One region of the Pradoshia sp. TA40_28 genome, then DNA from elsewhere that is predicted to be linked to it. Evidence: predicted binding sites of a transcription regulator. Region 1 holds the regulator's gene; each other region holds the start of a gene.
The links. The regulator Rex, encoded in region 1, represses fermentation and respiration genes when NADH is low (regulators of the CRP and FNR family bind a similar motif). The targets are predictions, from matches to a motif close to TTGTGAAATATTTCACAA.
Positions count from the first base shown of each region.

Region 2: the regulator Rex is predicted to act here: its motif matches at 2,139-2,156, upstream of AC58NB_RS12105 (cytochrome ubiquinol oxidase subunit I).
Region 3: the regulator Rex is predicted to act here: its motif matches at 1,649-1,666, upstream of AC58NB_RS09810 (formate/nitrite transporter family protein).
Region 4: the regulator Rex is predicted to act here: its motif matches at 2,099-2,116, upstream of arcA (arginine deiminase).

Region 1 is NZ_JCATZO010000016.1:5,074-8,291, reverse strand. It holds gene groL (chaperonin GroEL) at 1-76, opposite strand, end outside; gene groES (co-chaperone GroES) at 132-416, opposite strand; gene AC58NB_RS16070 (CPBP family intramembrane glutamic endopeptidase) at 717-1,448, shown strand; gene AC58NB_RS16065 (YdiK family protein) at 1,445-1,657, shown strand; gene AC58NB_RS16060 (redox-sensing transcriptional repressor Rex) at 1,693-2,352, opposite strand; gene AC58NB_RS16055 (cyclic pyranopterin monophosphate synthase MoaC) at 2,604-2,669, opposite strand; gene AC58NB_RS16050 (ABC-F family ATP-binding cassette domain-containing protein) at 2,969-3,218, shown strand, end outside.
Region 2 is NZ_JCATZO010000008.1:45,440-48,657, reverse strand. It holds gene cydB (cytochrome d ubiquinol oxidase subunit II) at 1-718, opposite strand, end outside; gene AC58NB_RS12105 (cytochrome ubiquinol oxidase subunit I) at 715-2,106, opposite strand; gene AC58NB_RS12100 (STAS domain-containing protein) at 2,501-3,218, opposite strand, start outside.
Region 3 is NZ_JCATZO010000006.1:100,927-104,144, forward strand. It holds gene AC58NB_RS09805 (peptide chain release factor 3) at 1-1,108, opposite strand, end outside; gene AC58NB_RS09810 (formate/nitrite transporter family protein) at 1,741-2,580, shown strand; gene AC58NB_RS09815 (AAA family ATPase) at 2,644-3,218, opposite strand, start outside.
Region 4 is NZ_JCATZO010000010.1:40,954-44,171, reverse strand. It holds gene argF (ornithine carbamoyltransferase) at 1-757, opposite strand, end outside; gene arcA (arginine deiminase) at 800-2,032, opposite strand; gene argR (arginine repressor) at 2,265-2,720, opposite strand; T-box leader at 2,868-3,079, shown strand; gene argS (arginine--tRNA ligase) at 3,133-3,218, shown strand, end outside.

The DNA.
Region 1 (3,218 bases):
CTGTATCAGCTAATGCATCAACCCCACGCAACATAGCGCGGCGAGCTTCTTCACTAAATTTAATATCTTTTGCCATACGAAAATTACCTCCTCAAAGTTTTTAGTATGTTATTTTTTAATCGACATTTTAATTAAGCAATAACGGCCAAAATGTCGCTTTCACGTAAAATTAAGTATTCTTTACCTTCGAATTTAACTTCTGTACCTGCATATTTAGAGAAGATAATATGATCGCCTTCAGATACTTCCAATCCTACACGCTCACCATTCTCAAGGACACGGCCTGTTCCTACCGCTACAATTTTGCCTTCAGATGGTTTTTCTTTGGCAGTGTCTGGTAACACGATGCCGCTTGCAGTTTTTTCCTCTTGTGCGACAAGTTCAATCACAACGCGATCTCCTAGTGGCTTTAACAAGTAAAACTACCTCCTTAAAGTTATCTCCATTTTTATTAGCACTCTTTAACGTTGAGTGCTAACACAATTTATAGTTTAAATAAATAGACAATGATTTGCAAGTGATATAAGTTAAAATTTTTAAATTTTATCATCATTTAATTATCTTCCCCAAAACGAGTTAAAATATCCTTTTTTATATAAATATGGTAGTGGAGTCAAAGGAAAATGTTTCGTGATTGTAACTATGAGGTAAAAACGGTTAAAATTAAAGATATACGTTTTTGAACATATATAAATGATTAAGGGAGCTTTTTTGATTTGAAAAAACATTATTGGTCAATTTTAATCACCTATATAGCTATGCAATTTTCTTCTATTCTTGGAGGGCCATTAATGTTGGCCTACTTCTCGAACACAGATATTCCCTTGGAACGGGCGAGGATATTGGCAGCGGGGTATTGGATTGTAATAAGTTTCATTCTTGCCTTCATCATTACTCTATTTCTTTTGAGACATGAAAGAAATAATAGAGACATATCTGATCGCGCAAGTGTTGGAGCATCAGTCGGATGGGCTATTGGTGGGATATTCCTAGCCTTGTTTTCACAATCCCTTGCAGGTACCATTGAACAAACTATGGGCATTCCAACTGGCTCTGAAAACACACAAAATATTCTAGCCCTAATTGAGGCCGTGCCGGCTGTTATAATCGTCAGTTCAATACTGGGGCCCATTTTAGAAGAAATTGTTTTTAGGAAAATTGTATTTGGTACCTTACATAAACGATTGAACTTTTTCCTAAGTGCGTTAATCAGTTCGCTTATTTTTGCTGTGGCTCATATGGAGTTTGTCCATATCCTGCTTTATACGGCAATGGGATTCACATTTGCCTATTTATATGTTAAAACAAAGAGAATCATCGTTCCTATTTTTGCTCATGTGGCTATGAATACACTAGTCGTAATCGTGCAATCAGTTTTAAAAGAAGATATAGAAAAATATATGGAAGAGCTTAATAAAGTTCAAAGCTTTATCGGAGGTTTATTATGAGACGTTCACCCTTGTATATGGCAACAACTTATTTAATTTTAGGTGCTATTTTTATCTTTTTCGCTGTTCAAAATGTATCACGCAGCGGTTGGGATTTCTTCACCTATTTCTTAATTATACTAGCCACACTAGATGTTGGTTCAGGAATCCGCTTATTAATGATTCATAAGCAAATTAAAAAAATGAAAAATGAAAAACCAAAGGAATAAAAAAAATCTCGAAGGTATTAACCTTCGAGATTTTTTTATTCTGATTCTTCCGTGTTTCCAGATGGATAATGTTTAAGGAAATAAACTAATGATTGCAATTCTACTGCAAGGTCAATATGGTGAACCCGAATGCTGTCAGGCACATTTAGTCGTGCCGGCGTAAAATTCAAAATAGCCTTGATGTTCGCGGATACTAAACGGTCGGTAATCGATTGGGCAACCTGCGAAGGAACCGTTAAAATGGCTACTTTAATATCTTGCTTAGCCAATTTTTTCTCTAAATCATCCATATGGAACAGCGGAACATCTCCAATCAAGGTTCCTACTTTGTCAGGAGAAACATCAAACGCCATTTCAATCTTTGTATTATTATTTTTCATGAAATTATAGTTTAAGAATGCTGTACCCAGGTTACCGACTCCAATCAGAGCAACCTTTGTAATTTCATCTTGATCCAAGGTCTTTCTAAAAAAGGATAATAGATAATTTACATTGTAACCATAGCCCTTTTTGCCCAAAGCTCCAAAGTATGAGAAATCTCTTCTTATGGTGGCTGAATCTACTTTTACAGCCTCACTTAACTCAGCGGAAGAAACTCGTAGTTTTCCTGATGCGTGTAAATTCTGTATGAATCGATAATATAATGGCAGTCGCTTGGCTGTAGCCTGCGGTATTTTAGTATTTTCCTGCAAAATGAATTCCCTTCTCCCTTTTCTATCTAGTCAATCAGTATTCCATATGATCAAGTTGGCTTTGCTGGTCCTAATTGGTTATATCCCCAAGCCATACCTTCATCTAACACTTTGCTCAAACCCATAAACAGTTAATGAAGCGGCTAAAAGCGGCTATTAAAGCCTCTATTTCAATATCAGTACTTACAGTGGAACGAATAATTTTTATTCTTGTTAGCGTCTTTCCCAAAATCAAATCAATAACTATTTCCTTTTCATGCAATTGGGTGACACATAAGAATTATATCAGAAGTTTTCTTTGTTGCCATAATTCCTGCTATCCTGAGCCTATTCTTATATATTTATTTTATGGATTCGTTATATTATCGCAATTTCATCTATTTAGTAAAACAATAGGATTATGCAACAGGAATTCTGATTATTTCTTACAACTACCATACGAGTTTTTCCCTTATTTAAAATAGGGAAATAAACTCAAGGTTCTTCTCCTATTCCTATTTTATAATATTTTAAATGTTTTTGGTAATTTTTGTGTGGACGTTCACAATTTTTCTATTAAGTTGCAGTGCTTGTCCCCTGTAGGCTACACTTAAGGTATGTATTTTCTGAGGTGAGAATAATGATTATTTTACAAGTTAATAATGTATCCAAATACTATGGTGCTGAAGCAATTTTATCTAATATTAAGCTCGAAATTCAAACGAAAGACCGGATTGCTCTTGTTGGCAGAAACGGTGCAGGTAAATCTACCCTGCTTAAAATCATTGCCGGGCACCTTTCACATGACGGCGGAGAAATCTATAAACCTAAGGAAGTTTCGATTGGATACTTGGCCCAAAATACAGGCCTACAATCAGATCGTTCTATTT
Region 2 (3,218 bases), on a different contig from region 1:
ATACAGTTGTTACTACAGCACCGAGCAGGAATAACGGTGTTGCAACCGGCCGTACTGTAAATAAGTCTGTCATCGTATAGGTTAGTACAGCAAAAACAATAAGACCTGCCAAAAGTATCAAATATATTTTTGATACTAGAGATCTTGCACGTTCGCGGATTGGACCTTCTGTCCGAATGCCGATGAATGTTAAACCATGAACAAGGCATAACACAATCATAGCAATTCCGCCAACGATCGAGTAGGGATCAAAATAATCTCCAAAGCTTGCGTACATATTTTTAGAAGCATCAATTGGCATACCGCGTACAAGGCTGGTAAATAAAACACCCAGTACAAATGCAGGAATGATACTGCCAACAAATATCATCCAATCCCAAAAGCTGATCCATTTTTCGTGTACCTTGTGTCTGAATTCAAAGGCTACTCCCCGCACAATCAGTGCCAAGAGGAATAAAACAAATGGAAGATAATATCCGCTGAACATTGTCGCGTACCATTCGGGGAATGCAGCAAAGATTGCGCCACCGGCTGTAATAAGCCAAACCTCGTTTGCATCCCAGAAGGGACCGATGGTAGAAACCAGTTGATTACGCTCCTTTTGGTTTCGAGCGAGAAAGCGGGTTGACATTCCAACTCCAAAGTCAAATCCTTCTAAAATGAAGAATCCGATAAATAACACAGCTACAAGGATAAACCATAACTCATTTAAACTCATGCTCCGAAGGCCTCCTTGTCAAATAAATCTACATCTGGTTTTGTATCGATTGTGTTGTTAGGCCCCTTTTTAACCTCTTTCACAATAAGATTGATTAATACGACAGCAAGAACGGTATAGGCTCCTAAAAATACAATGATTGATGTTAGCAGCTCTCCTGCTGTTACATTTGGAGATACGGATTGTGCCGTCGTAAAGAAACCAAAAACTGTCCATGGCTGGCGTCCAATTTCAGTCATAATCCAGCCTGCCGTATTGGCCATAAATGGAAGGGCAATTGCGCCAACCATTGCTTTTAAATAGAGTGATTGATTCACTAAACTATTTTTCTTGATAAATAGCAGTCCCAATGCTGCTAATCCCATTATCATAACTCCAGAGATTACCATAATGCGGAAGCTCCAATATACAGCATTAACAGGCGGGATATAATCTCCTTCACCATAAAGCTTTGTATATTTATCCTGAAGTGTATTCATTCCTTCGACAGAACCTTCAAAGCTGTTATAGGCAAGGATACTCAAAGCAAAGGGAATTTCAAGAGACCACTTATTTTCACGATTTTCTGCATCAATATTGGCAATCGCTGACCAGCTTGCCGGGTCACTACTGTCTTCCCACAGTGCTTCACTTGCTGCCATTTTCATAGGCTGTGAGGACATTAAATGTTGTGCCTGCCAGTGACCAGTAAAGGCAATTCCAAGTCCTGAGATCATCGCTACAATCATAGCAATCGTAAATGATTTCTTAAATACTTCCAGGTCTTGTTTTTTCAGTATTTTAAATGCACTGATACCACCGACTACGAATGCTCCTGTTGCAAAAGCGCCAAGAACCGTATGTGGAAACTCAACAAGCAGCTGAGGATTTGTGATAAAAGCACCGAAATCATTTAGTACAGCTTTTCCATTCTCCACCACAATCCCAACAGGTTCCTGCATAAAAGAATTCGCAGCAAGAATAAATAATGCAGATAAAATGGTACCTATTGATACAAGCCATATGGATAGTAAGTGAACCCATTTTGGCAATCGGTCACGCCCAAACATCCATACACCAATGAATGTGGATTCTAAAAAGAAAGCCAGTAAGGCTTCAATCGCTAATGGAACACCAAATACATCACCGACAAAGCGGGAGTAATCTGACCAGTTCATCCCAAATTGAAATTCTTGAATAATACCTGTAACTACTCCGACAGCAAATGAGATAAGGAAAATATGTCCCCAAAACTTTGCCATGTTCAGATAAATTTCTTTTTTCTTAAAAAAGTATAATGTTTCCATGATAGCAACTAAAAATACCAATCCGATGGAGAGCGGTACAAAGAAGAAGTGATAGATTGTAGTTGCTGCATATTGAAAACGAGCGAGATCCAATACTTCCATTTACCTGTTCACACCTTTCAAATCGTTATATATTGTTCATTCATTCACAAAGTTGATTAAAAAAAACCATTTATAAAAATTCTGTCATCTTTATTATACAAGCAACTAATTATTTCTGTGTGAATGAAGTGATGGGTTTTTAATAACTCTAATTACATAATAGGTTTATCCCTATGTACATGTTATTAATTAGTTGTTTTTATAATGACTATTTATAATAGTTATATTAGTACGTAGAATGGTAAATATCTATAATTAAACTAAAATTATTATAATTAATTAAAATTTATGAAACAATATTGTCACAAAGAAGGGTAGATCAATTGTCCTAAGTTTGCATATTAGTTGACAAAAAGAATAGCTTGATTTAAGAAAATCAAGCTGTAAACAGAGTTCAATATTTTATTAATTGGTAGCCTTTTAATTTACAGATATAATGCATGGCCTGATTAAACGTAGCAAATGTTTCATTTTTTATTTGGGTGCCCTGGCTTACAATTTGGCGAACTAGAGTAGTGGAAAGTCCTGTATAAATGACTTCTGTACCTAATAGAACAAGAGATTGAGAGATGATTTCCAATTCCATTACGATATATCCTTCATCTAATGAAGTCATGCCAGTAAAATCAATAACCATAAATGAAGCTTGTTTATCCGAGCTTTCTTCTAAAGCCTTCTCTTTAATCTTCTGGAGACGATCCTCAGATATAGATCCAGTAATAGGCATTAATAGTACATCATCAAGGATGGTTTTAATGATTGGGGCGTACATTTCTTCCATCATCGATTGCCCTTTGTTCAATTCTTCTTCATAATCTGTTACATCCTTCCAAGTAAGCATATACCCGGTTGAACCATCGTTGAATGAAAAGGGGTTTACAACAATGCTGGCAGTATATGTATTAAATAATATGATTCTGCTCGTATAAGGGAACGGTCCATTAGCGAGTATTGTCCGTTGGCGGCTTCCATTTGATCGATGAAAGTCGGATATGTTTTTTCCGATAAAATCCTCTACACTCAATAGACCGGTAAAAGGGCTTAGGCGCTGTATTAATTGTTCGGCATAACGGTTAATAAATACGATCGTAAAGGTATTGTCACAGATAAAT
Region 3 (3,218 bases), on a different contig from region 1:
GATAAGTTCCTGTATCATATAATCCAATAATATCTCCTGCTACTGCCTCAGCAACATTGTTTCTTTCCTCAGCAAGAAATTGTGTTGAATTATTTAGTTTCATTGGTTTGCCAGTTCGGCTCAATTGGACAGTCATTCCTCGTTCAAATTTTCCGGAACATATACGTAAGAATGCAATTCGGTCACGGTGCATTGGATTCATATTAGCTTGTATTTTAAATATAAATCCTGAGAAAGTATCCTGAATCGGTTCAACTGGACCTATGGAAGAAGGCCGAGCTTGAGGTTTTGGCGCAAACTCTAGATACGTATCCAAAAATGTTTGAACACCAAAGTTCGTCAGAGCACTCCCAAAAAATACAGGAATTAATTCGCCATTTCGTACTTTTTCTCGTGAGAATTCATTGCCTGCTTCATTTAACAAGAGAACTTCTTCCAATGTTTGCTCATATAAAGGAGATTCAACAATATAATGGTCTCCTGCTACTTCACCTTCATTGTTTAATTTCAGATATCGTTCTTCATCCTCGGCTTTAAACATTTCAATCCGGTTGTAATAGCGATCATAGATCCCGAGGAAGTCTTTCCCCATCCCGATAGGCCAGTTCATTGGATAAGACTCTATTCCAAGTACCTCTTCCAGCTCAGCCAATAGCTCTAGCGGTAATTTACCTTGTCGGTCCATTTTATTAATAAATGTAAAGATTGGAATGCCTCTCATACGGCAGACCTTAAATAATTTCAGTGTCTGTGCTTCTATCCCTTTGGCTGCGTCAATAATCATAACCGCGCTGTCCACTGCCATTAACGTACGATACGTATCTTCACTGAAATCTTGGTGGCCAGGTGTGTCAAGGATATTAACACGCGTCCCATTATAATCAAACTGCATAACACTGGACGTTACAGAAATTCCACGCTGTTTCTCAATTTCCATCCAGTCACTTGTCGCGTATTTCCCCGTTTTACGTCCTTTTACAGTACCCGCATCACGGATTGCGCCTCCAAATAACAGCAATTTTTCTGTTAATGTTGTTTTACCTGCATCCGGGTGAGAAATAATCGCGAAGGTTCTTCTTGATTCAATCTGTTCTTTTAAATTAGTCATGTGAGCCATCCTTTTATATATAGTGAAACTTTCTGACAACTATTCATTTTCTGGTATCTCCAATCATACATCAAAGCTAGCTAAATGCACTAAAATTGCTATTTGATCCCCAAACCTATTAAGAGTGGTGACCCCTATATAATTGGAATCCTTAAATACATCTTATCAACTATACCATGTAGAAAATTAATATGTGAATAGGCGAACCATAAGTTTTAATCAAACAGTCATATTTTCTCATATGTAGTGAATCACAGTCAATTCGAGTTCATTCAAGTATTTCATCAACTATTTGGGCAAAGTAAGTTTACATAAAAAAAACGAGCAATAATGCCCGTTCCTTAAGCTACTTTTTTTCTATTCGTTAATTTCTTTGTTATATAACTGATCACTAGTGGTGCAGCTGCAGCAATGACTCTTTTTAAGATTTTATTTTTCAAAATAATCACCATCCTTATCCTTTCTTTACCCGTATTTCTTGGAAGATAATCACACGATTAAGCATGATTTACCTCAATTGAAGAAAAGAGCCTATCAGAAAAGTGAATAATTTCACATACTTATTGATTAATTAAAGAAGTCATAGTAGTTTATTAAATGGACATTTTTTCATCACAGGAGGATTTAACATCATGGAAGAACAAGGATTACAATATTTAGTTGCCCTTGCCAATAAAAAGAAAAGGTTGTTAGACCATTTCCCACTCCATTATTTCTTAAGAGCAATGATGGCAGGAATTTTTGTAGGTTTTGTTATCATTACCTGCTTTAGAACAGGAGAATATTTCAGAGTAGCGGACTCACCTTTCGCTTACCTATTCCCTGCACTTTTCTTTGGAATTGCATTGATTTTAATTATTTATGGCGGTGCAGAGCTCTTTACGGGTAATACAGCTTATTTCACTGTTGCCTATATGCGTGATGCGGTTACACTAAGAGATTTAGGTCGAAACTGGGGCGCTTGCTATCTTGGAAATGCTGTTGGAGCCATTTTCTTCGCTGTTTTATTTTATCTTACAGGTATATTCAGCCACATTCCAAATGACCATTTAATGCATGAAATTGTATCTTATAAAATGCATGGGTCTGTTACAGCTTTATTCTTTAAAGGGATCCTTTGTAACTGGCTTGTTTGTTTAGCTTGTTACTTGCCTAGCCAGGTAAAAGGTGACGGAGCTAAAATGGCAATGATGATTGCAGTCGTATTTTTATTCTTCTCATCAGGTTTTGAGCATAGCATTGCGAATTTATCATTATTCTCAATTGCATTAGTCTCTCCACACCCTGATACTATTACAATCGGAAATGCCATCTACAATTTGATTCCAGTTACGTTAGGTAATATTGTCGGTGGAGCGATTTTTGTAGGAATGTTATACCAATTCTTAAGTAAATCAAGCACTAAGCTTCAATTACAGGATAACATGAATAAAATCACGGAAATCACAGAGAAAAAGGAAAATATAAAATAATTCATACTTAAAAACAAACAGAAAAAGACCAATTCATAAAAATGTGAATTGGTCTTTTTTCATTCAACTCATGACTGCCTCTTTATGGATGTGAATCATTTGATAATCCTCTCCATCAAGTGTTTGCTCCAATAAATGAACTAAATGATAATGATGAGTGAAAAAAATCACCTGAGTCTTTTTAGATAATTCTTTTAAAATAGATAATGTGATTTTTGATCGTTCATTATCAAAGTGAACTAAAATGTCATCCACGATAAACGGAATAGGCTCATTTTCTTCGCAATATTTTTCAATACTGGCCACCCTTAAAGATAAATATAATTGGTCTTTTGTCCCATCACTCATCGCTTCAATTCCAATTTTTTCGTTATTCCTAAGACCCATCAGAACTTCTTCATCCTTATCATTATAATCAACGATTAATCCGTCAAACGAGTTCAAGGTTAATTTCGCAAACAGGCTGGACGCTCTTGTAAGGATTGGATTTTGATTCACGGACCGGAAATATTCAATTCCTTTTTGTAATACAAAAGAGGCCATTTTCTTTTGCACAAATTGATCTGTCAGATCAGCCAGTTCTGCTAGAATACTTTCTCTTTCTTCTGCTGCCTGAACGGCTGCATACGAATTACCTT
Region 4 (3,218 bases), on a different contig from region 1:
CTAAAAGAGCAATACGTTCTGCGAATTTGTCTTCTTCTCCCATAGATACCCAAACATCTGTATAGATTACATCTGCTCCGGAAACCGCTTCTTCAACATTAGAAGTAATCGTAATGCGACCATTGGATTCCTTAGCTAATTCTTCAGCAAGCTCTACAATAGAAGCTTCAGGGAATAAGGATTCAGGAGAGCAAATACGTACATCCATACCAACTTTTGCTCCACCAACTAATAAGCTGTTCGCAACATTGTTACGTCCATCTCCAACATATACAAATTTAACGCCTTTTAAATGGCCGATATTTTCTTGTACTGTTAAGAAATCTGCCAATGTTTGTGTTGGATGCCATAAATCTGTAAGACCATTCCATACAGGTACTCCGGAGTGCTCAGCTAAAGCTTCCACCTTTGAATGCTCGAAGCCACGGAATTCGATACCATCAAACATGCGACCCAATACTTTAGCAGTGTCTTCGATGGATTCTTTTTTACCAAGTTGAATGTCATCTTTTCCTAAGTATTCCGGATGTGCACCTAAATCAGTACAAGCTACCGTAAATGCACAACGAGTACGTGTGGATGGCTTTTCAAATAATAGGGCAATATTTTTACCTTCCATATAACGATGTGGAATGCCTTGTTTTTTCTTTTCTTTTAACTCAGCGGCAAAATTAATCATGTGTAAGAATTCTTCTTCAGTGAAATCTTTTTCAGCCAAGAAACTTCTACCTTTAAGATCTGGTCTTGTTTTAATCATTACAACTTCTCCTTCCAAAGATAACTGACTTCTATCTATTGATTAAATATCTTCACGTACAAGCGGCATACTCATGCAGCGTGGGCCCCCACGACCGCGAGCCAATTCCGAGCTTTTGATCTCAATAACCTTGACACCATGTTCACGAAGGACTCTATTTGACACTTGGTTTCGATCATATGTAACAACCACACCTGGTGCAATCGCTAATGTGTTGGAGCCATCATTCCACTGTTCACGTGGAGCTGCGATTTCATCTCCATCACCGCAAAGAATGATTTCAAGCTCAGGCAATTCAAGTACTTCTCTCAAAGTTTCTTTAAGATCTGTACGGTGAGTAATGGATACTGAATTCTCATCAGCACCTTTTTCAAGAATATAGATATTCATTTTTCCGCCAGGTCCTTGAATCATTGGGTGCATCGTAAATTTATTGTAATCTACCATTGTAAATACAGTATCCAGATGCATAAATGCACGAGTTTTTGGTATTTCAATAGCGACTACTTTCTTGAATTGCTCCTGTTTATTCAAGATGTTCAATGCAAACTTTTCGATTGCTTTAGCGGAAGTTCTGGCTGAAACTCCAATTGCGACTACTTCTGGGCTTAATACCAGCTCATCTCCACCCTCAATCGGGTTATTATAAGTACGGTCAAGCCATACAGGAACATCTTTACCAGCAAATCTTGGATGATGTTTAATAATGTACTCCATAAACATGGATTCTCTGCGTCTTGCAGGCTCACGCATGTTATTAATCGTTAACCCATTTCCAATTGCCGCTGCCGGGTCACGCGTAAAATAAAGGTTTGGCATTGGATCTGTATAGAATGGATAATGGTCTTCCATTAATTCATACAGATGTTTTCTTTTGCTGATTTCCAGTTCATTTTTACGGATACCAGACATAATTTTTTCTATCATATCTTCATTTGAAAAAGATAATAAGTACTCTTTAAGGTTTTCGAAAGTACCCTGTACCTTTGCGTTACTTTCTTCCAGCATACGACTAACAAATTCTTCTTTCACTTCAGGATTTGTTAACGATTCAGCAACTAGCTTTTCAAGGTATAATACTTCTACTCCTTGATCTCTTAATGTATTAGCAAAATAATCGTGCTCTTCCTGAATAATCGGCAAATACGGGATATCATCAAATAATAGCCTCTCCAGATATTCTGGAGTAAGATTTTCTACTTCTTTTCCAGGACGCTTTAACATAACTGTTTTTAACGTACCAATTTCAGAAGTAACATGAATTGGATTTGTCATCTTGCCTTTCCTCCTGCACACCTTATTTTTCTTACATTTTTAGTGTACAGGAGTGAAAAAAAAGATATGTGAGATTTTTCACATAAATAATGTGTAAATCTTCACATAAATCTCTTTAAATAAACTATTTCTTGTATGAATATTTAATAATCTCTTCACAATACCTACTTAACAGGATAAATGTATGTATATTTTCATGCATAAAATACTCTAAATGTTTAAAATATTTTTCTTACAAATTTGCAATCGATTTTAGTCTTTCTTCCAGCACCTCTGCTTGAGTAACTGTCCGACAAATAATCATACATGTGTCATTCCCGCATATCGTTGCTGCTTTTTCATCCCAATCAAGCTCATCTAAAATGGCTCCAAATGAGTGTGCATGACCTGGTAATGCTTTAATGATAATAAAATATTCAATTCTTTCTATATTCAGTAGGGCATCCTGCATTTTTTTCCGGAGTTTCATTGTATCATTGTACTTATGCTCCCCAATAAAGCCATATTTCGTCCCACCGGTCTTCGATGGATATTTTACTAAGCTTAATTCCCGAATATCTCTGGAAATGGTAGCTTGAGTAATATGTAATCCTTGCTTTGATAATTCTTCAACCAGCTGCTCCTGAGTTTTAATCTCATTATTCTGGATTACTTGCTTAATAATAGCCAGCCTTTTCTCTTTATTCATGATAGTAGAATACTCCCTTCGCCAAGTATTATAATTCTATTGTATACCTATTTGTGCAGTAATGAGCAAGTTAATCCTCCAAAAATCATAGTATATATTGACATTCTTTTTAGACCATTTATACTATTCGTATATAAATAAATATTGATACAATTTTTGAGGAAGAATAGTACTTAAAATACAGATTATAGCGAGCCGGGAGTAGTGGGAGCCTGGTATTGGTGATTTTAAGGAACGCGCTTCTGAAATGCTCATTCGAACATCTTTTAGTAGTTTGGGCCGGTCTTTCCGTTATAAAGATAAGGTGGTTCATTAGAACAAGCAGAGTGGTACCGCGGGTTTACAAGCTCGTCTCTTAATAATTATTAAGAGACGGGCTTTTTTTATTATTTTAACATTGGAGGTTAAAAGTATGGATATTAAAATGGATGTGGCTTCTCATATTAATGAACTAACCAAGGATGATTTAGCACTTGAGACATGCTTATCTTTGATTGA